DNA from 2 places in the Ensifer sp. ENS10 genome. Region 2 is predicted to be linked to the other one. Evidence: riboswitches for the same ligand, from Rfam matches in the RefSeq annotation. Region 2 holds a riboswitch; the other holds the start of a gene.
What was found. Region 2 has a riboswitch for S-adenosylmethionine ahead of IB265_RS02335 (O-succinylhomoserine sulfhydrylase). Riboswitches for the same ligand answer to the same signal wherever they lie in the genome.
Positions count from the first base shown of each region.

Region 1: linked by a shared signal. The riboswitch ahead of metA (homoserine O-succinyltransferase) and the one ahead of IB265_RS02335 (O-succinylhomoserine sulfhydrylase) in region 2 are both predicted to bind S-adenosylmethionine.

Region 1 is NZ_JACVAS010000006.1:167,179-177,546, forward strand. Features, by position in the region: gene IB265_RS21295 (DUF1737 domain-containing protein) at 1-115, opposite strand, end outside; gene IB265_RS21300 (CoA ester lyase) at 112-1,017, opposite strand; gene IB265_RS21305 (hypothetical protein) at 1,143-1,397, shown strand; gene IB265_RS21310 (glyoxalase/bleomycin resistance/extradiol dioxygenase family protein) at 1,586-2,017, shown strand; gene leuD (3-isopropylmalate dehydratase small subunit) at 2,172-2,777, shown strand; gene IB265_RS21320 (RidA family protein) at 2,786-3,166, shown strand; gene IB265_RS21325 (MoxR family ATPase) at 3,279-4,118, shown strand; gene IB265_RS21330 (NUDIX domain-containing protein) at 4,115-4,567, shown strand; SAM riboswitch at 4,795-4,872, shown strand; gene metA (homoserine O-succinyltransferase) at 4,934-5,866, shown strand; gene IB265_RS21340 (VWA domain-containing protein) at 5,870-7,054, shown strand; gene IB265_RS21345 (aldose epimerase family protein) at 7,215-8,231, shown strand; tRNA gene IB265_RS21350 (tRNA-Gly) at 8,421-8,495, opposite strand; gene IB265_RS21355 (prolyl-tRNA synthetase associated domain-containing protein) at 8,744-9,253, shown strand; gene trxA (thioredoxin) at 9,312-10,286, shown strand.
Region 2 is NZ_JACVAS010000001.1:470,290-480,657, reverse strand. Features, by position in the region: gene IB265_RS02390 (DMT family transporter) at 24-908, opposite strand; gene IB265_RS02385 (LysE family translocator) at 1,128-1,709, shown strand; gene IB265_RS02380 (SRPBCC family protein) at 1,770-2,243, opposite strand; gene IB265_RS02375 (helix-turn-helix domain-containing protein) at 2,379-2,888, shown strand; gene IB265_RS02370 (calcium:proton antiporter) at 2,916-4,004, opposite strand; gene IB265_RS02365 (helix-turn-helix transcriptional regulator) at 4,186-4,836, shown strand; gene IB265_RS02360 (thermonuclease family protein) at 4,850-5,704, shown strand; gene IB265_RS02355 (tellurite resistance TerB family protein) at 5,851-6,261, shown strand; gene IB265_RS02350 (transporter substrate-binding domain-containing protein) at 6,405-7,238, opposite strand; tRNA gene IB265_RS02345 (tRNA-Gly) at 7,380-7,454, opposite strand; gene IB265_RS02340 (2'-deoxycytidine 5'-triphosphate deaminase) at 7,536-8,633, opposite strand; SAM riboswitch at 8,708-8,786, shown strand; gene IB265_RS02335 (O-succinylhomoserine sulfhydrylase) at 8,834-10,018, shown strand; gene apaG (Co2+/Mg2+ efflux protein ApaG) at 10,257-10,368, shown strand, end outside.

The DNA of each region.
Region 1 (10,368 bases), on a different contig from region 2:
CATTGAAGGCATAGGTGGGCGAGCCGTGCAGGCTCCAGCCCTGGTTCAGCGCTGCCGTCACCTTGTGACAGAAGGAAGCGTCGTCGGGACCGGTCAGGAAGCGATAGAGTTTCAAGATCTTGTCTTTCGTTTTTCGATGAGATCCGCCTTGGCGGCGAGCATCACGGCCTGATCGAGGTGCAGCCGCTCGACCATCCGTCCGTTGAGATTGATGACGCCCTTGCCGGCGTTTTCCGAGAGCGCAAAGGCAGCGATGATCGCGCGCGCCTCGTCGACGGCGATCTGCTCGACGCCGAAACGTTCGTTCGCCGGGCCGATCTGGGCCGGGTGGATCAGCATCTTGCCGTCATAGCCCATGTCGCGGCCCTGCCGGCATTCCTCGTCGAATCCATCAGCGTCGCGAAAATCGTTGAACACGGCGTCGATGACGTCGAGCCCGCCGCCGCGCGCCGCCAGCAGGATCTGCATCAGCCAGGGGATCAGATAGGGACGGCCGGGGCGATCCGGAACGCCGGTGTCCTTGCGCAGGTCGTTGAGACCAACGACGAAACAATCGAGCCGGCCGCCGAAGGTGCGGCCGGTCTCGGCGATAAGAGGCGCGTTGATGACACCGCGCGGCGTCTCGATCATCGCCCAGAGACGCAGCGTCTCCGGCGCATCGTTTTCGGCCAGCCAGTCGGCCGCCGCCTGGATATCCGCCGGGCTTTCGACCTTCGGCAGAAGAATGGCGTCGGGCTTCGCCGCAAGCACCGCGGCGAGATCGTCCTGGCCAAAGCCGGAACCGAGCGCATTGATGCGGATGACGATCTCACAATCCGGCCGGTTCGTCGTCAGATGCCGAACCAGCGCCTCGCGTGCTTCCATCTTGCGCTCAGGCGCAACCGCATCCTCGAGATCGAAGATCGCGGCATCGGTCGCGAGTTCAGCGACCTTGGCAAGCGCGCGGGCATTGTCGGCCGGCACCGATAGCACCGAGCGACGCAGGCGCACCGGGTGATGTTCGATCGATTTGCTCATGTTTCAGTTGTGCCCGCCTTTGCCTCGTTCCGCAAGACGAGGCGAACCGCCGCACCCCTTTCGCAAAGCCGCCTCTTGCAAGTGCGGGGAGGAGCCCCCACATCGCCATCAGAAAGGTGACGATTATGCAAAGCATTCGCTCTGTTCTCTTCACGGCCGCAGCCCTGACCATCACGTTTGCGGCCTTCGTTCTGACCGCCTCGCTGGCGCTGGCACTGGCCGGCATCGCCGCCGTCGTCGTGATCGGCAGCGCGATTGCCGCCCGGCTGAACCTCAGGCCGGCCCGCGCCACCGCCCGTCCGGCCGCCGCCGCTGCCGCCCACGGCCAGCGCGAGATGCGCATCTGGAACGACGGTCGCGGCACGATCATCGACCTCTGATCCCGGCGATCGTAGTGATCCGCAATCGGGCCGATCCGTAATCGGCTCGAAGCCTTTTGCTGTTTCTCGAGAGCTGCCATTCAGCCGGCTGCGAAATTTTTCCATCCCCGTGTCGGATCCATCGCTCCATGTCCGTCCTTGAGGCAGGCCAGCACGGTCCTGGCTCTTCGAACAGGATGGAGAACGACATGGACACTGAGACGCAGCAAACCGAAACGAAGCAGCCGGCACCGGTCCTGAACGGGCTTCTGCCCTATCTTCAGGTCGATGGCGCCGCCAAGGCATCCGAATTCTACCAGCGCGCCTTCGGCGCCAAGGAGGTCAACCGGCATCCGCTCGACGAGCAGGGCCGGACGATGCACATCCATCTCTACGTCAACGGCAGCTCGCTGATGCTGGCGGATGCCTATCCGGAATATGGCCATCCGCTGGAAAAGCCGCAGGCCTTTACCTTGACGCTCACCGTCGAGGACATCGATGCCTGGTGGGACCGCGCCGTTGCCGCCGGCGCCGAGGTGGTGATGCCGATCGAGGTGATGTTCTGGGGCGACCGCTACGGCCAGCTCCGCGATCCCTTCGGCGTTCTCTGGGCCATGAACAGCCCGGTGAAGGCAGGCTGAGGCTTCCCGACAATCGAAATCCGGGCGAAGCTTTCACCGGGCGGGCATTTTCACCCGCCCGGCGAAGCGTGTTTGGATAGATTTTCCTTCATTTCGGCGCAAAACTCATCTAAACGCTAGCGCAACATTCTTCTGAAATCGAAGGCCTGAAGTTATGGAAAAATTCGTCAAGCTCACCGGTGTCGCCGCCCCCCTCCCCGTCGTCAACATCGACACGGACATGATCATTCCGAAGGATTACCTGAAGACGATCAAGCGCACCGGCCTAGGCAAGGGTCTTTTCGCCGAAGCCCGCTACAATGAGGATGGCTCGGTCAACCCGGACTTCGTGCTCAACAAACCCGCCTACCAGAACGCCAAGATCCTGGTTGCCGGCGACAACTTCGGCTGCGGCTCCTCGCGCGAGCATGCCCCCTGGGCGCTGCTCGACTTCGGCATCCGCTGCGTGATCTCCACGTCCTTTGCCGACATCTTCTACAACAACTGTTTTAAGAACGGCATTCTGCCGATCGTCGTCAGCCAGGCCGACCTCGACAAGCTGATGGACGACGCTTCGCGCGGCTCCAACGCCATCCTCTCGGTCGACCTGGAATCCCAGGAAATCACCGGCCCGGACGGCGGCTCGGTCAAGTTCGAGGTCGATGCCTTCAAGCGCCACTGCCTGCTGAACGGCCTCGACGATATCGGCCTGACGCTGGAAAAGGCAACCGCGATCGACAGCTTCGAGAAGACGGTCGGCGCCTCGCGCCCCTGGGCTTAAAGCGAGACATGGCGCGCAAGCTCATCTCTTCGGGTTCGCCCTTCGAAAAGACGGCAGGCTATTCGCGTGCCGTCGCGATGGGCGACTGGTGCTTCGTCTCCGGCACGACCGGCTACGACTATGCCACCATGACCATGCCCGAAACGGTGGAAGAGCAGGCGCGCAATTGCCTGAAGACGATCGAGGGCGCACTGAAGGAAGCGGGCTTCTCGCTTAAAGACGTGGTGCGCAATCACTACTACGTCACCGATGCCAGCTTCGCCGACCGGGTGTTCCCGATCTTCGGCGAAGTCTTCGGCGAGATCCGTCCGGCCGCAACCATGATCGTCTGCGATCTGATCCGCCCGGAAATGCTGATCGAGATCGAAGTCACCGCCCTCCGCGGCTGAGACCGAGCTTTTCTGCTAACGCCATCTCTTCTCAAATCGATTCCGATTTTGGCCAATATGCGATAGTCCATGGACACCGCCTGCTAGACCTATGCTGAACCGGAAGACGATTATGCAATTCGAAGGCACCGCAGATTACATCGCCGACAAGGACCTGATGATCGCCGTCAATGCTGCGATCCGGCTGGAGCGGCCGCTGCTCGTCAAGGGTGAACCCGGCACCGGCAAGACCGAGCTTGCCCGCCAGATTGCCGCTGCCCTTGGCCTCGATCTGATCGAATGGAGCGTCAAGTCGACGACCAAGGCGCAGCAGGGCCTTTACGAGTATGATGCCGTGTCGCGCCTGCGCGACAGCCAACTCGGCGACGAGCGCGTCAACGAGGTCAGGAACTATATCCGCAAGGGCAAGCTCTGGCAGGCCTTCGAGGCCGACCGTCGCGTGGTGCTTCTGATCGACGAGATCGACAAGGCCGACATCGAGTTTCCGAACGACCTCTTGCAGGAACTCGACCGCATGGAATTCCATGTCTACGAGACCGGCGAGATGATCGGCGCCCGTCACCGGCCGATCGTCATCATCACCTCCAACAACGAGAAGGAACTGCCGGACGCCTTCCTGCGTCGCTGCTTCTTCCACTATATCCGCTTCCCCGATGCCGAAACGCTCGCGCGCATCGTCGAGGTGCACTATCCCGGCATCCGCAAAACGCTGCTATCTGCGGCCCTTGCCGCCTTCTACGACATCCGCCAGGTGCCGGGCCTCAAGAAGAAGCCGTCCACCTCCGAAGCGCTCGACTGGATCCGCCTGCTTGTCGCCGACGAGGTCGATCCGGCCGACCTCCGCGTCGACGCCAAGACCATGCTGCCGAAGCTGCACGGGGCGCTGTTGAAGAACGAGCAGGACGTGCATCTCTTCGAGCGCCTGGCCTTCATGGCGCGCCGCGACGGATGAGGCCGGACGCCCACAAGGTCCTGATCTACGCCACCTGGCAGGACCACCTGCTGGTCTTCGACGAGCCGGACTTTCCCGAAATCGAGTTGCAGGTACCCGGCGGCACGATGGAGCCGGGCGAAAGCCCTGAAGCTGCCGCCTTGCGGGAATTCGTGGAAGAGACCGGGCTGACGCCATCGCGGGCCCTCACCCATCTCGTCACGAAGGACTACTCCTTCCGGAAGGAAGGCCAGACCATCTGCCATCGCCGGCACTATTTTCATATCGCCCTTGCCGGCGAGCAACAGAAAACCTGGCTGCACCATGAAATGACGCCCTTTGGCGGTGGTGCGCCGATCCGCTTTCGCTTCTTCTGGCTCGGCTTAGACGAGGCTAGCCGTCGGCTCGGATACGGCATGCAGGACGGCCTAGATTATCTTCACACGCACGGAAGTTGCCCCTCACCCTAGCCCTCTCCCCGCAGCCGGGGAGAGGGGACGGAAATGGCGACGGTCGCCGCGAGACAATGATGTCCGGGCTTCTTTCTGGAACGGAAATGATCGGCCCCTGGGAGGCGCGAGCGGGTGCCACAAGCTCCCTTCTCCCCGCCTGCGGGGAGAAGGTCGCGGCAGCGGGATGAGAGGCCGCCCGACCGCCCGAATCGTTTTTCTTGACCCCCGCGCCCCAGTCGCGCTATCAAATTCCTCGTGGTGATTTGGCCGGCCGGCTTGCAGCCACGTTAAACAAGTCGCTAAAGGGCCGAGGAAAGTTGGATTTCCGAGGACCGGTCGCGATCAATCGCCGCCGGTTTTTTTGTATTGATCGAGTGGAAGCCCATGCCCATCAAGATTCCCGATACGCTGCCCGCTTTCGAAACCCTCGTGCATGAGGGTGTGCGGGTGATGACCGAGACCGTGGCGATCCGTCAGGATATCCGCCCGCTCCAGATCGGGCTCCTGAACCTCATGCCGAACAAGATCAAGACCGAGATCCAGATGGCGCGCCTGATCGGCGCCTCGCCGCTGCAGGTGGAATTGTCGCTGGTACGCATCGGCGCCCACCGGGCGAAGAACACCTCGGAAGATCACCTGCTTTCTTTCTACGAGACCTGGGACGAGGTGAAGGGCCGCAAGTTCGACGGCTTCATCATCACCGGCGCGCCGGTCGAGACGCTCGAATACGAGGACGTCACCTATTGGGACGAATTGAAGCGCATCCTCGACTGGACGGAGACCAACGTGCATTCGACGCTCAACGTCTGCTGGGGGGCGATGGCGGCGATCTACCATTTCCACGACGTGCCGAAGTATCCGCTGAACGAGAAGGCCTTCGGCGTCTACCGCCACCAGAACCTCAATCGCTCGTCGGTCTATCTCAACGGCTTCTCCGACGACTTCGCCGTCCCCGTCTCGCGTTGGACCGAGGTCAGGCGTGCCGACATCGACAAGGTGCCCAGCCTCGAAATCCTGATGGAATCGAAGGAGATGGGCGTCTGCCTCGTGCACGAGAAAAAGGGCAACCGGCTCTACATGTTCAACCACGTGGAGTATGATTCGACCTCGCTGTCGGACGAATATTTTCGCGACGTGGACGCAGGCGTGCCGATCAAGATGCCGCACGACTATTTCCCGCACAACGATTCGACCCTGCCGCCGCAGAACCGCTGGCGCAGCCATGCGCACCTCTTCTTCGGCAACTGGATCAACGAGATGTACCAGACGACGCCCTATGATCTCGCAGAGATCGGCACCGGAGAAAGCCAGGACTGACCGATGTTCATCCCCTTCTTCCTCGAACTCAAAGCGGCGAAAGTTCCGGTGACGCTCCGGGAATTCCTGTCGCTGATCGAGGGGATGGAGGCGGGCATCGCCACATTCGATGTCGAAGCCTTCTACTTCCTGGCGCGCACGGCGCTGGTGAAGGACGAGCGCCATATCGACCGCTTCGACCGGGTGTTCCAGCACTGCTTCTCCGGGCTCGAGGCGGTCAATCCCATGGAGACGGGCGAAGAGGCCGTCATCCCCGAGGACTGGCTGCGCAAGCTCGCCGAAAAACACCTGACCGAGGAAGAAAAGCGCCTGATCGAATCCCTCGGGGGCTTCGACAAGCTGATGGAGACCCTGCGCCAACGGCTTCGGGAGCAGCAAGGCCGGCATCAGGGCGGCTCGAAATGGATCGGCACCGCCGGCACCTCCCCCTTCGGCGCCTATGGCTACAATCCCGAAGGGGTCAGGATCGGCCAGGACCAGTCGCGCCACCGCCGCGCCGTCAAGGTCTGGGACCGGCGCGAGTTCAGGGATTATGATGACACGGTCGAACTCGGCACCCGCAACATCAAGGTGGCGCTGAAAAGGCTCAGGCGCTGGGTGCGCCAGGGGGCGGCTGACGAACTCGACCTTTCCGGCACGATCCGTGCCACCGCCGAGCACGGCTATCTCGACGTGGTGACGCGGCCCGAACGCCGCAATGCGGTCAAGCTGCTGATGTTCTTCGATATCGGCGGCTCGATGGACGATCACATCCGCATCGTCGAGGAACTGTTTTCAGCCGCCCGCGGCGAGTTCCGCCATATGGAGCATTTCTACTTCCACAACTGTGTCTATGAGGGTCTGTGGAAGGACAATCGTCGCCGCCGCGTCGACATCACCCGCACCACCGAAGTGCTGCGCACCTATGGCGGCGACTATCGCGCCATCTTCGTCGGCGACGCGTCGATGAGCCCCTATGAGATCAGCCATCCCGGCGGCTCGGTCGAACATTGGAACGACGAGGCAGGCGCACTCTGGCTTTCGCGCATGACAGCGCATTTTCCGCGTTCGATCTGGATCAATCCCGTGCCCGAACAGCACTGGGGCTACACCCAGTCGATCGGCATGGTGAAGAGCCTGTTCGAGGGGCGGATGTTCCCTTTGACGCTCGCCGGCCTGCAGGATGCCACCAAGCAGCTATCGCGCTGACATGACCGCAGAGAGGTCGCTGTAGCACCTTGAATAGCTAGACGTTTTTGCCCTCAGGCCAGAGACGAAGCAAGGCCCCATTTAGTATGATTTTCCGGTTGCCGTGCCTTTGGAAATGACGCAGGTTGCTGCGGTCGCGAAGAGGGAGCCAGCGGTGAACATGCATCAGAACACGGAAATCTTCGGCCATCTGCCGTCCGGCGAGCCGGTCCATCGTATGGTGCTCTCCGGTGGCGGCCTCACCGCCCATGTCTTGACCTGGGGCTCGGTGATCCAGGACCTGCGCCTGGAAGGCCATGAGCCGCCATTGGTGCTCGGTTTCGCCGATCTCGAAAGCTATCTCGCCCATTCGCCCTATCTCGGCGCGACACCGGGGCGCTGCGCCAACCGGATCGCCGACGGGCGCTTCACGCTCGACGGTGAGACCTACCAGCTCGAACTGAACGAGAAGGGTGTCACCCACCTGCACGGCGGCAGCGACAATATCGGCAAGCGCAACTGGACGATCGTCCGCCAGACGCCTGATAGCGTGACGCTCACCATTACCGATCCGGATGGACGCGCCGGCTATCCCGGCAACTGCAAGGTCACTTGCACCTACGCGCTGAAGCCCGGCGGCGTCTTGAGCGTCGTCTACGAGAGCGAGACCGACCGGCCGACGCTCGCCAATGTCTGCCAGCACAGCTACTTCAATCTCGACGGCACTGTCGACGCGCTCGGACACGACATCATGATCGCCGCCGACCACTACCTGCCGACCAACGAACGCCAGGTGCCGACGGGCGAGATCCGTGCGGTCGAGGGCACCGCCTTCGATCTCCGCGAAATGACGTCGATGCGTCGCCAGACCGAAGGTGAACGCATCAGCTACGACCACAATTTCTGCCTTTCGAACGAGCCCATGGCGAAACATTCGGTGGCGCTTGCCCGCAGCATCAATTCCGGCGTCACGCTCGAAGTGCTGACGACCGAGCCTGGTGTGCAGCTCTATACCGGCGCAAAGCTCGACATCCCCGTCCCCGGCCTCGAGGGACGCCGCTACGGCGCATTTGCCGGTTTCTGCCTGGAAACGCAGATCTGGCCGGACGCCATCAACCATGCCGGCTTCCCGAACGCGGTACTGCGCACCGGTGAGATCCGCCGGCAGGAGACGGACTACGTCTTCATGAAGAGCTGAGTGGCGCGCGGGTGTCGACGATCTCTAGCGACAAGGGAAGGGACGGCGAACGTTCCAAAGGACCGTCGTGCTGTCCGATCGCCGACAGGTGTTCGCATGGCGAAGCATCCGGTTGCGAAGCGCAATGCGCCTGACGGCGGATGCCGTTCATTTCCAAAATAACAGTGAAATGAAGTGGTTGGGAGAAATTGGAGCGGGTGAGGCGATTCGAACGCCCGACCCCAACCTTGGCAAGGTTGTGCTCTACCCCTGAGCTACACCCGCTCATAAACCGCGGCCCGGGGGTAGTCGGTGGGCCGTGGCGTCGCTGTCTTGCGGCGACGGGCGGTATATGGCCTAAGCGATTTTGGAATGCAACAGGGAAATGACGAGAAATCGAATATTTTTTTGGAGACCCTTCGCGAAGCCCGGAAATGCCGCGTTTTTGGCCGCTGCCGCCGCCTGTGAGATTGCGCGGCCACCGCCTTCTCCCCTAAAGCAGAGGCGAAACGAATGCCCAAGGGATGAGAATCATGAGTGAATCACAGCCGAAGACCGCCGAAGACCTCTTTCATTTTCTCGACGGACTTGGGATCGAGCATAAAACCAAGAGCCACGAGCCGGTGTTCACCGTCGCCGAATCGGTAGCGCTGCGCGACGAGATCCCCGGCGGCCATACGAAAAACCTTTTCGTGAAGGACAAGAAGGACAACTATTTCCTGCTAACCGTCGAGGAACACGCGACGGTGGACCTGAAGACCGTTCACCAGGTGATCGGCGCGGCAAGCAAGGTGTCCTTCGGCAAGCCGGAGAAGCTGATGGAGTATCTGGGCGTCATCCCAGGTGCCGTGACCGCCTTCGGCGCGATCAACGACACCGAGGGCAACGTCAAGATGATCCTCGACGAGGAGCTGATGAAGTTCGACGTCGTCAACTGCCATCCGCTCTCCAATGACGCGACGACCTCGATCGCATCCAGCGATCTGCTGCGCTTCATGGAAGCGACCGGACACGAACCGCTTGTCTTGAAAGTCACGGCCTGACATACGATCTTTGGCGCGAATGCAGTAAGCTGGCAGACGAGCCGGCGAGGAGAGAAGAATGACGGGCAGCGACAATCCCTATGCAGGGTCTTTCGGCACTCAGATGACGGCTTCGGCCTCTTTCGGTCAGCCGGCGCCGGCGGCCGCGTCGGACGGTGACCTGATCAAGGAAACCACCACTGCCAACTTCACCAAGGACGTGCTCGACGCCTCCAGGCAGCAGCCGGTTCTCGTCGATTTCTGGGCGCCCTGGTGCGGCCCCTGCAAGCAGCTGACCCCCGTCATCGAAAAGGTGGTCACGGAAGCCGCAGGCCGCGTCAAACTCGTGAAGATGAACATCGACGATCATCCCTCGATCGCCGGACAGCTCGGCATCCAGTCGATCCCCGCCGTCATCGCCTTCGTCGGCGGGCGTCCGGTCGATGGCTTCATGGGCGCGGTGCCGGAAAGCCAGATCAAGCAATTCATCGAAAAGATCGCCGGTCCGGCCGTCGACGACAGCAAGGCCGAGATCGAAGCGGTTCTCGCCGATGCCAAGGCGCTGCTCGACGCCGGTGACGCCCAGAACGCCGCCGGCCTCTACGGCGCCGTGCTTCAGGCCGACCCCGAAAACGTCGTGGCGATCGCCGGCATGGTCGATTGCATGATCGCGCTCGGCCAGGTCGCCGAAGCCCGCGAAGCGCTCTCCGGGCTGCCGGAAGACCTTGCCAAGGACGCAGGCATTGCGGCCATCGGCAAGAAGCTCGACCAGATCGAGGAAGCCCGCAAGCTCGGCGATCCCAACGAGTTCGAGCGGCGCCTTGCCGCAAATCCCGATGATCATGAGGCGCGCGTGCTGCTCGCCAAGATCCGCAATGTCGAAGGCGACCGGACGGCTGCGGCCGATCACCTGCTGACGGTCATGAAGCGCGATCGAACTTTCGACGACGACGGCGCGCGGCGCGAGTTGCTCTCCTTCTTCGAGGTCTGGGGACCGAAGGATCCGGCAACGATCGCCGCACGGCGCAAGCTCTCGTCGATCCTGTTCTCCTGAGCCGTCAGGCATTTTTTTCGAGGAGGGGCGCTGTTTGCGCCCCTTTTTCGTAAGTGCGTCTGATCACGATCCACATTCACCC
Region 2 (10,368 bases):
GGGCCGTACCGCTTCGATATCCTCTAAGCGGCAGCACCGGCGCGACGGTGCGCCAGGCGTTCGCCGACGATGATCAGCAGACCGGCCGCGAAGATCAGGCCGGCGCCTGCAAAGACATTCATGGCCGGCACGTCGCCCCAGATCAGGAAACCGAGGCCGAAGGCCCAGACGAGCGAGGTGTATTCGAAAGGCGCGATGACGGAGATCGGTGCTCGGCGCATGCCCTCGAACAGCGCATACTGCCCCGCGCCGGCAATGACGCCCGTGCCGGCCATCAGTGCCACGTCGAAGAGCGCCGGCGGCGTCCAGAAGAAGCCGACCGCAAGCCCGGTCATGGCGATGAAGAAGACGTTGGAGATGGTCATCTGCACCAGGGTCGTTTCCTGCAGCGCGGTCTTGCGCAGCATGACGGTGCCGATCGCCCAGAAGACGGCGGCGGTGAGCGCCAGGAACACCGGCAGCGACAGCTTCATGCCGGTGCCGAGCGGGTCACAGGCGATGAGCACGCCGACGAAGCCGATGAAAACGGCGAACCAGCGGATCGGCGGCACATCTTCCTTCAGGATCGGCACGGCAAGCAGCGTCACGATGATCGGCGCTGCATAGTAGAGCGTCGTCATCTCCGCGAGGCCAAGATCGCGCGCCGCGTTGAAATAGGAAAGCCAGGCCGCGAGCAGCAGCAGGTTGCGCACGAAGAGCGGCTTGATCACCGGAGATGAGATGGCGCTGCGCACCAGCTTGCCGCGGCCGATGACGAGGCAAAGCACGAGAATGGTGATGCTGCGGGTAAACAGGATCTGCCAGACCGAATAGCCGACGACGAGCCATTTGACCGACGCATCCTGCAACGAGAACAGGAAATAGGAAAACGTCGTCATGACGATGCCTGACAGTACGGTCTTGTTCATGGGAGGCCTCGATCGCGCCGGCGGGAGAGAAGCGGCAGCGTCCCGTCTGATAGCGCGGCCGCGACACACGCGGAAGAGGCATTCCCACGGACACGTGTGGCGATTTCTTGCGGGTAGATTCCGGTACTATCGGGCGCCACGCTTGATGGAGATCAAGAGCGGACGCTTGCGCGGCTGGTAGAAGACGGCGATAACGGCCACAAAACCAGGTTCAACGACATGCAGCCGCTCACCTTCGCCCTCGCCGCCCTGATCCTGCTCGCAACGCCGGGGCCGACAAACACGCTGCTCTGGCTGTCCGGCGCCTCTGCCGGTTTCCGCCGTTCGCTGCCGTTGCTCACCGGCGAGCTCGGCGGTTATCTCGCCGTCATCATCCCGGCCGTAGCACTATTGGCGCCATTCCTTGCCGCCCATCCGCAGCTCGGCCTTGCGCTCAGGCTCGTCGCCGCCTGCTGGGTTCTCTACCTCGCCTATGCGCTCTGGACCACCGATGCCGAGCGCAGCGAAGGTGTCGTCATCTCCATCCGCCAGGTCTTCGTTACGACGCTGCTCAATCCGAAGGCGCTGATCGTCGCCCTGGTGCTCTTGCCACAGACTGGACTGGCCGCCGTCTGGCCCTGGATCGCCGGCTTCTCGCTGCTGGTCGTCGCCGCCGGATCGACCTGGATCGGCGCCGGCGCCATGCTGGTGCAGATGTCGAAGGGCTTGTCGGCCTCGCATCTGCCGCGACGGATTGCTGCCGTTTGTCTCACCCTTTTTTCGGTGGGCATCGCCGGCAGCGCGATCGCGGCCATGCACTGAGACCCCCCGGAGACAGAAAGGTCTCGGGGGTTCAATGCGCTCACGAGACCGATTGCTGCGTCACGCAGCAACAGCCGCTTCGCCGAGTTCCTCTGCCAGTGCCACACCGATCAATTGTTGCCAACCGTCGCGCCGGTATTCGAGCTTGTCGAGCCCGTCGAGGAAGGCAACCTGTTCGGTGAAGACGAGGCGCGTACCGTTGCCTTCCGGCTGAATGTCGACGGTCGCGACGGACGCCGAGATCCTCTTGTCGTTCTCAGCCATCGTGTAAGCAAAGATGATCCGGCGGTTCTCGACGATGTCGAGATAGATGGTGTCGTCATGATAGATCGTTTCGCCGTCCTGGCTGAAGCGACCGCTCTCGCGACCGCCGACGCGGAAGTCATGGCTGAATTCGGCCACCGGCCCGTCAGCACTGACGAACCAGCGTTCCTTCGCAGCCGGCTCGGAGAAAGCCCTGAACACCTGTCCCGGCGTCGCCTTGAAGCTGCGCTCGATGGTGAAGCTCGCATGTTCCACGGATCTGTCGGTCATGTTCTCTCTCCTCTGATGTTCGAATACCGCTGGCCTTTGCCTAACTGGTTTCATTTAAAAACTGCTCTAATTTTGAAAGCAGTTGCACGATAGCCTCACTGATGCGATAATGCAAGCGGTTTTGAAGAGGTGCCAATGAAGGACGACATTCGCTCGGGTTGCCCGATCAATCTTTCGCTCGAAGTGTTCGGCGACAAATGGAGCCTGCTGATCATTCGCGACATGATCTTCGGCGGTAAACGGCACTTCCGGGAATTGCTGCGTTCCCAGGAGGGCATCTCGTCCAACATCCTGGCGGATCGGCTGAAGATGCTGGTCGAGCAGGGCATGCTGACCAAGGCGGACGACCCCACGCACAAGCAGAAGGCGATCTACAGTCTCACGGAGATGACGATCGCGCTGGTGCCGATCATGGCCCAGCTCGGCGCCTGGGGGCGGCGCTATCTGCCGGTCAGCGAAGAGCTCAGTATTCGCGCCGAGCAGATGGAAAACGGCGGTCCGGAACTCTGGGACCGCTTCATGGACGAGTTGCGACACGATCATCTCGGCGCGCTGCTCGATGGTCCGCCGCGGGTGCGCGCTACACTGCAGGCAGCCTATGAAGAGGTGGTGGCAAGAAAGGCACGCGAAAAGGCGACGGCCTGAGGCTATACGAACAGGCACTTCATCCGCTCAGAGCCCGATCACAGACAGCATGACGAAGGTCGCGAACAGCACGAAATGAGTCATGCCCTCAATGGCGTTGGTCTGCCCGTCGTTGAGGTTGATCGCGGCCACGATCAAAGTGACCGCCACCATCACCGTCTGCACCGGCGACATGGCCATCAGGAAGGGCTGGCCGGTATAGAGCGCGATCGCCTCCATGACCGGCACCGTCAGGATGACCGTCGAAAGCGATGCCCCGAGCGCGATGTTGACGACCGCCTGCATGCGGTTGGCGAGTGCCGCCCGCATCGCGGTCATGACTTCCGGCGAGGCAGAGATCACGGCAACGACGATGGCGGTCACCGCCGGCGGGGCGCCGCTCCCCTTCAGGCCCGAGGTCAGCAGCGACGACATCACTTCCGCCAGCACGCCGATCAACACGATGCCAAGGATCAGTATCACGATCGACGGCAGCACCGGCTGATCCGGCCCACCCTGTATCGCGCTCCCCTCGCCCTTCGCCTTCGGATAGCTGTAGCTGAAGAAGTAGCTGTGCACCCCCACCTGCATGCGCAGGAACAGGGCATAGAGGGTGATCATCGCGCCGATGGTGAAGGCCGAATAGAGATGCCATCTCGCCGCCGGCACGAACTCCGGAACGACCATCGAGATGCCCATCGCCGTCAGAATCATGACGCTGTAGGTGCGGGCGGAATCGTCGTTATAGGGCTGCTCTCCATGTTTCAGGCCACCAAGCAGGGCGGCGAGGCCCAGGATGCCGTTGATATCGAGCATGACGGCCGCATAGATCGTGTCGCGCACGAGCGTCGGCGAGGTCTCGCTGGTCATCATGATCGCCAGCACGACGACCTCGACCAAGACCGCCGAGAGCGTCAGGATCATCGTGCCATAGGGATCGCCGACCTTGGACGCCAGCACCTCGGCATGGTGCGACACGCGCAGCGAGGCGAGCACGATCGCCACCACGAGACCGGCGGCACCGAGAAGCGTTGCCAGGCGCCCCATTTCGAGAAGCTCATGCTCCAGCGCGATCCCGGCAATCGCCGCAGCGAGGGCCACGAACAGCAGACGCTCCGATCTCATGCGCGCCAACAAACGTTCCCTCCGATGAAAGCCTGTCCTGCCCGTCACGCGAACTATAGGGGCCGCCGCCCCCAAAGCAAATGACGGAGAAAGGACTATTTTCCTTCGGATTCTTTACCGGTACTTCGCGTTTCGATAGTGTGGTGTCGAACAAACCCAGCAAGTGGCCGCCTGTTCGGCCCGGACCTTTCGCATGTTGTCTCACGGCACGATCTGGCACGCCATCGATGCATTGGCCGAGCGCAATCAGCTCTCGCCTTCCGGTCTCGCCCGCCGCGCCGGGCTCGACCCCACCTCCTTCAACAAGTCCAAGCGCCACTCTGCCGACGGGCGGGAACGCTGGCCTTCGACGGAATCGATCGCCAAGGTGCTCGAGGCGACCGGCGCCACGATGGACCAGTTCACCAGCCTGTTGAGCCCGAATGACACTCAGGCCACCCCGGCGACTGCAAGTGCCGCGATCCCGCTGATCGGCTTCGCCCAGGCGGGTGCCGGCGGCTTCTTCGACGACGGCGGTTTTCCGGCCGGCCAGGGCTGGGACGTGATCGACTTTCCAACAGTGGCGGAACGCCGGACGGGCATCTACGCGCTTGAGGTGCAGGGCGATAGCATGCTGCCACTGTACCGCGACGGCGACACCCTGATCGTCGATCCGGGGGCGCAGGTTCGGCGCGGCGACCGCGTCGTGGTCAAGACACGCGAAGGCGAGGTCATGGCGAAGGTCCTGACACGCCAGACGCCGCGCACGATCGAACTCCTTTCCCTCAACCCGGAGCACCCGAACCGGGGCTTCGAGATCAGCCAGATCGAATGGATCGCCCGGATCATCTGGGCCAGCCAATAGGACGTTCTTCCTGATGCGGCAGCATTTATACTCCCTTGCCGGCGGCATCGCCGCGATCGCGCTTTTCACCGGCATCCTCTACGCGGGTGCAGCCGCCATTCGCGACCGCGAGAGTGCCGCCACGCCGGACTTCGTCCTCGAAACGCCCGACATGACGGAAATCGAGCCGGCGCCGGATGACGCCGAAACGGATGATAACGTACCGCTCGACTTGGGAACACCGACCGACGGCACCGCGCAGCCCGGTGCGGTTACGACCGGCGATCAACCGCAGACGTCGACGACGGAAAACGCCGCACGCGCCATCGAGCCGCAACAATTCGGTCTGCCCGACACCGTCACCGGCGCGCCGCTCGAACGCGCGGAGCCGCGTGCCCCGCTGTCAGAGCCGGAGAAGCAAGCGAAGGCGACCGCCGGGCCGACCATCCTCTATCGCCCCGTGGCGATCGCCGCCGGTGTGATCCAGTTCGACAAGCTCACGCTGCAGATCGATGGCATCGAGCCCGAGCAGGCAGAGAGAACCTGCGAAACCGGGGGGAAGAGTTGGCCCTGCGGCATCGTCGCACGGACGGCCTTCAGAAACTTCCTGCGCGCACGTGCGGTCAGCTGCGACATGCCCGAGGGAAGCGCCGGCGCATCGGCCACTGCTTCCTGCTCTCTCGGTGGACAGGATCTCGCAACCTGGCTCGTCGACAACGGCTGGGCGACGCCGGTACCCGGCTCGCCGCTGAAGAAGCGGGCCGACGCCGCGCACCAGGCGAAGCTCGGCTTCTATGGCGAAGATCCGCGCGACCTCAGTCACACGCCGATGACGTTTGACGACCCAACGCTCGGCACCGGGATGGACGAGCCGCAGCCGGACTTGTAAACAGCCGCGGCAATTCCCAGCTCTCAACCGTCCAGATCATCTGATCGTTGAGACAGTGAGATGATCCAACTCTTTGAAACTATGCAATTCCGGATGAAAAACCGCTTCACGCCGTTCCCGGAATTGCGCTACCGCTGGAAAGACCCATGCTGCCAAGCCTCAGCCACCACGAAGCGCTCATCTATGTCATGGTGATGATGTCGGCGGTCGACCGCGAGATGAGCGACGACGAATTCACCCGCATCGGCCGGCTGGTGCAGTTCCTGCCGGTCTTCGAGGGGTTCAACGAGGATCAGCTCGTCCATATCGGCCACGAATGCTCCGCCCAGCTCGCGGCCCCCGAGGGGTTGGACATCGCTCTGGAAATCGTGCGCGAGGCGCTTCCGGAAAAGTTCCATGAGACGGCCTACGCACTTGCCGTCGAGATCGCCGCCGCGGACCAGCGCATTCGCAACGAAGAGATCCGGCTGTTGCAGTTGCTGCGCGACCGCCTCGGTCTCGACAAGCTCACCTGCGCCGCCATCGAACGAGGGGCGCTTGCCCGCTTCCGCCGGTAGCTCATCATTTCCTGGCGTTCACGCCAAGCTGTCTACAGCGCTGCGCGTCTTATCAGACGCGCAAAGGTCGCTGTAGCACTTTGAATTGCTGCATGTTTTTGACCTTTGACCGGGTACGATTAAAGGAAACATGCAGTGGGCGCTCAATAGATGCCGTTGGGGAAGTAGCGCAGGTAGATTTCCTCGAGCCGGCCGCTGCGCGAAAGCGCCAGCAGCGCGTGGTCGATCGCCTGGGTCAGCGCCGGTTCGGATTTGCGGTTCATGATCGTCAGGCCTTCACCGAGAAAGCGTTGCGAGAAATAGGCACCATCGACGAGTGCGCAGCAGCCCCCGGCAGTCGTGCCTGAGATCCAGAAGGAAAGCTGCAAACCGTCGGAAAAGACCGCCGGCACCTCACCCTTCTGCAGTGCCGTGAGCATGGCATCGCGATCTGGGAAGACCTTGGCCCCGATACTCGGGAAGAACGCCTTGAACATGGCCTCATGGGTGGTGCCCGCCACGACACCGACCGTTTTTTTCCTGAGGTCCTTCGGACCCGTCACGGCGCCGGCCGCCTTGGTGTTGATGGCCAAGCGGGCCGGAAGCCGCATGAAGGCGCGCGAGAAGCCGAAGCGCTGGCGCAGTTCCGGGCCGACGGCGATACCGGCGGCAACCGCTTCGCCCTGCCCCTGCTCCAGCGCCGGCAGCAGTTCCGCATAGGTCACTGCCTGGATCTGGCATTTGGCTTCGATGTCGAGCTCGCGGCAGATCTCGCGCACGAGATCGACGTGAAAACCGGAGAGCTTGCCGGACTGATCGATGAAGTTGAACGGCGGAAAGTCGACCGTCGTCAGGAAGCGCAAGCGCGCAAGGCCCGTGAGATCGGGCTTGGCGATGCGTTCGCGCGCATCGAACAGAATGGGCAGGTCCCTGGGCTGGGCCGCAAGCGGCGTTGCGATCAGGGACGCGCAGAGAGCGAACAGGGAAAGAAATCTCATGGGCAGCGGGCCGGCACGGTTCTTGTCTCAGGGGCGGCGCTTGGAACCGCGGGATGATTCATCGAGCGGTAAAGTAACCGTCCGCAAGGCAACTGGCCATAGGTCTCGCTCGAACGAGGCAAAAGAGGCTTCAGGAAGGATTGGAGCGGGTGATCGGGATCGAACCGACGACATCAAGCTTGGGAAGCTGGCGTTCTACCACTGAACTACACCCGCGATGCCTGCGAAATTTCCCGAACCGGGACGATCTGTCAAGGACCCTTGCGCGGTATCGCACGAGGGTCCCGTGCAAAATCCCTACTCGGCGCGGAAATGTTTCGAAAGCTTCAGGCCCTGGGCCTGGTAGTTGGAGCCGACGCCGAGGCCGTAGAGACCGTCAGGACGCTCCAACATGTGTTCATAGATCAGGCGGCCGACGATCTGGCCATGTTCGAGGATGAACGGCACCTCGTGGCTGCGCACTTCCAGAACGGCGCGGCTACCGCTGCCACCGGCAGAGGCATGGCCGAAGCCGGGATCGAAGAAGCCGGCATAGTGCACGCGAAACTCGCCCACCAGCGGATCGAACGGCGTCATCTCGGCCGCGTAAAGCGGCGGCACATGCACCGCTTCGCGCGAGACGAGGATGTAGAACTCGTCCGGATCGAGGATCAGCTCGTCGCGTCCGCGGCTGTAGAGCGGCTCCCAGAAATCGAAGATCTTGTGCTGCGCCTTCTTGTCGACGTCGATGACCGCGGTGTGGTGTTTGCCACGGTAGCCGATCAGACCCTCCGGACCGGTGCCCTTGAGGTCGATCGACAGCGCAATGCCGCCGCCGCTGACATTCGGGCGTTCGCTCGCCACCAGCACGTCGCTTTCATGCAGCGCCAGCAGCTCCTGTTCGGAGAGCAGCGACTGGCCCATGCGGAAGCGGATCTGCGACAGGCGCGAACCACGGCGCACGACGATCGGGAAGGTGCGCGGACTGATTTCGAGATAGAGCGGACCGCTATAGCCGGCAGGAATCTTGTCGAACTCCTGGGCGCGGTCGGTGATCACGCGGGTGAAGATGTCGAGGCGGCCGGTCGAGCTTTTCGGATTGGCCGAGGCCGACATGCCCGCAGGCAGCGCCAGGCTCTCCATCAACGGCACGATGTACACGCAGCCGGTTTCAAGCACGGCACCGTCGGTGAGATCGACGACATGCAGCTTCAGCCGGTCGAGCTTGTCGGCGACGAGGTGGGACGGGCCGGGCATGAAGCTCGCGCGGACGCGGAAAGCCTTGGCGCCAAGGCGCAGGTCGAGGCTTGCCGGCTGGATCTGATCGTCATCCAGCGGCCTCTCGCTCTTCAGGCGCCCCGTTTCGAGCAGCGCGGCGATCGCGCGGTCGGCCAAAATCCCAGTATCGCGGGCCATTGCAGTCCTCTTTCCAGTTGCGAGACAAAACCAAACTCCGGGAATTGACGCAAGCGCACCCTAGCAGTATTGAAGCTTTATCCCGTGGTGATTTGGCCGGTCGGCTTGCAGCCACGTTAAACAAGTAGCTAAAAAGGCCGGGTGTCAAACCGGCCCATTTTTGCGGCCGGTTTTTTTTTGTTTTTGAAGGTGATCGTCACATGAGCAAAAACTGGCGCCCGGCAACACAACTCGTCCACGGCGGAACCACCCGCTCCCAGCACGGCGAGACGTCCGAGGCGATCTTCCTCACCCAGGGCTTCGTCTACGAGACATCCGAGGCGGCAGAAGCGCGTTTCAAGGGCGAGACCGAAGGCTTCATCTATGCCCGCTACGGCAGCCCGACCAACGACATGTTCGAAAAGCGCATGTGCATGCTGGAAGGCGCCGAAGACGCGCGCGCCACGGCTTCGGGCATGGCTGCCGTTTCCGCGGCAATCCTCTGCCAGCTGAAGGCCGGCGATCATATCGTTGCCGCCCGTGCGCTGTTCGGTTCCTGCCGCTGGGTGGTCGAGACGCTGGCGCCGAAATACGGCATCGAATGCACGCTGGTCGATGGACGCGATCTCGCCAACTGGGAAAAGGCGATCCAGAAGAACACCAAGGTCTTCTTCCTGGAAAGCCCGACCAACCCGACGCTCGAAGTCATCGACATTGCCGGTGTGGCCAAGCTCGCCAACCAGATCGGCGCCAAGGTCGTCGTCGACAACGTTTTTGCGACGCCACTCTTCCAGAAGCCGCTGGAACTCGGCGCCCATATCGTCGTCTATTCCGCCACCAAGCATATCGATGGCCAGGGCCGCTGCCTCGGCGGCGTCGTGCTTGCTGACAAGGAATGGATCAACGAGAACCTGCACGACTACTTCCGTCATACCGGCCCGGCCATGTCGCCGTTCAATGCCTGGACGCTGCTGAAGGGCATCGAAACCTTGCCGTTGCGCGTGCGCCAGCAGACGGAAACCGCACGCCGCGTCGCCGACTTCCTGGCTGAGCAGCCGCAGGTGGCGAAGGTCATCTATCCCGGCCGCAAGGATCACCCGCAGGCCGACATCATCGCCAAGCAGATGACCGGCGGCTCCACCCTCGTCGCCTTTGAACTGAAGGGCGGCAAGGATGCGGCATTCGCGCTGCAGAATGCGCTCGAGATCGTGCGCATCTCCAACAATCTCGGCGACAGCAAGAGCCTGATCACCCATCCGGCAACGACGACGCACAAGAACCTGACCGACGAGGCCCGCGAAGAGCTGGGCATTTCCGCCGGCACGGTGCGTTTCTCGGCCGGCATCGAAGACAGCGAGGATGTCGTCGAGGATTTCGCCCGCGCGCTTGAGGCCGTCAAAGCCTGAGGCAACGAAAAGATACGGCCGCCACAACAGACGGCGGCCGTCGATCCCTCGTGGCGCTCATGCAGCGGGCGCCCCGCCATCCAATATGGCCTCACCAGCGGGATCGAGCGGGTTCGAACAGCCGATCCGGATACCCGCAAGCCCTTGCCCCAGAATGGGTATGCACAATCTTGCCGTTATTCTTGACGAAACCATCTTGCTGTAGAATACCCTGAAAGACCGAAGCAAGGTGTTGCCCATGTATCGCGCTTTGACCCGCGACATAGAAGTTACGGTGGAGCCGTACTATCTCGAAGAGCAGTCGGACCCCGATGACGGCCGCTATGTCTGGGGCTATCGCATTGTCATCT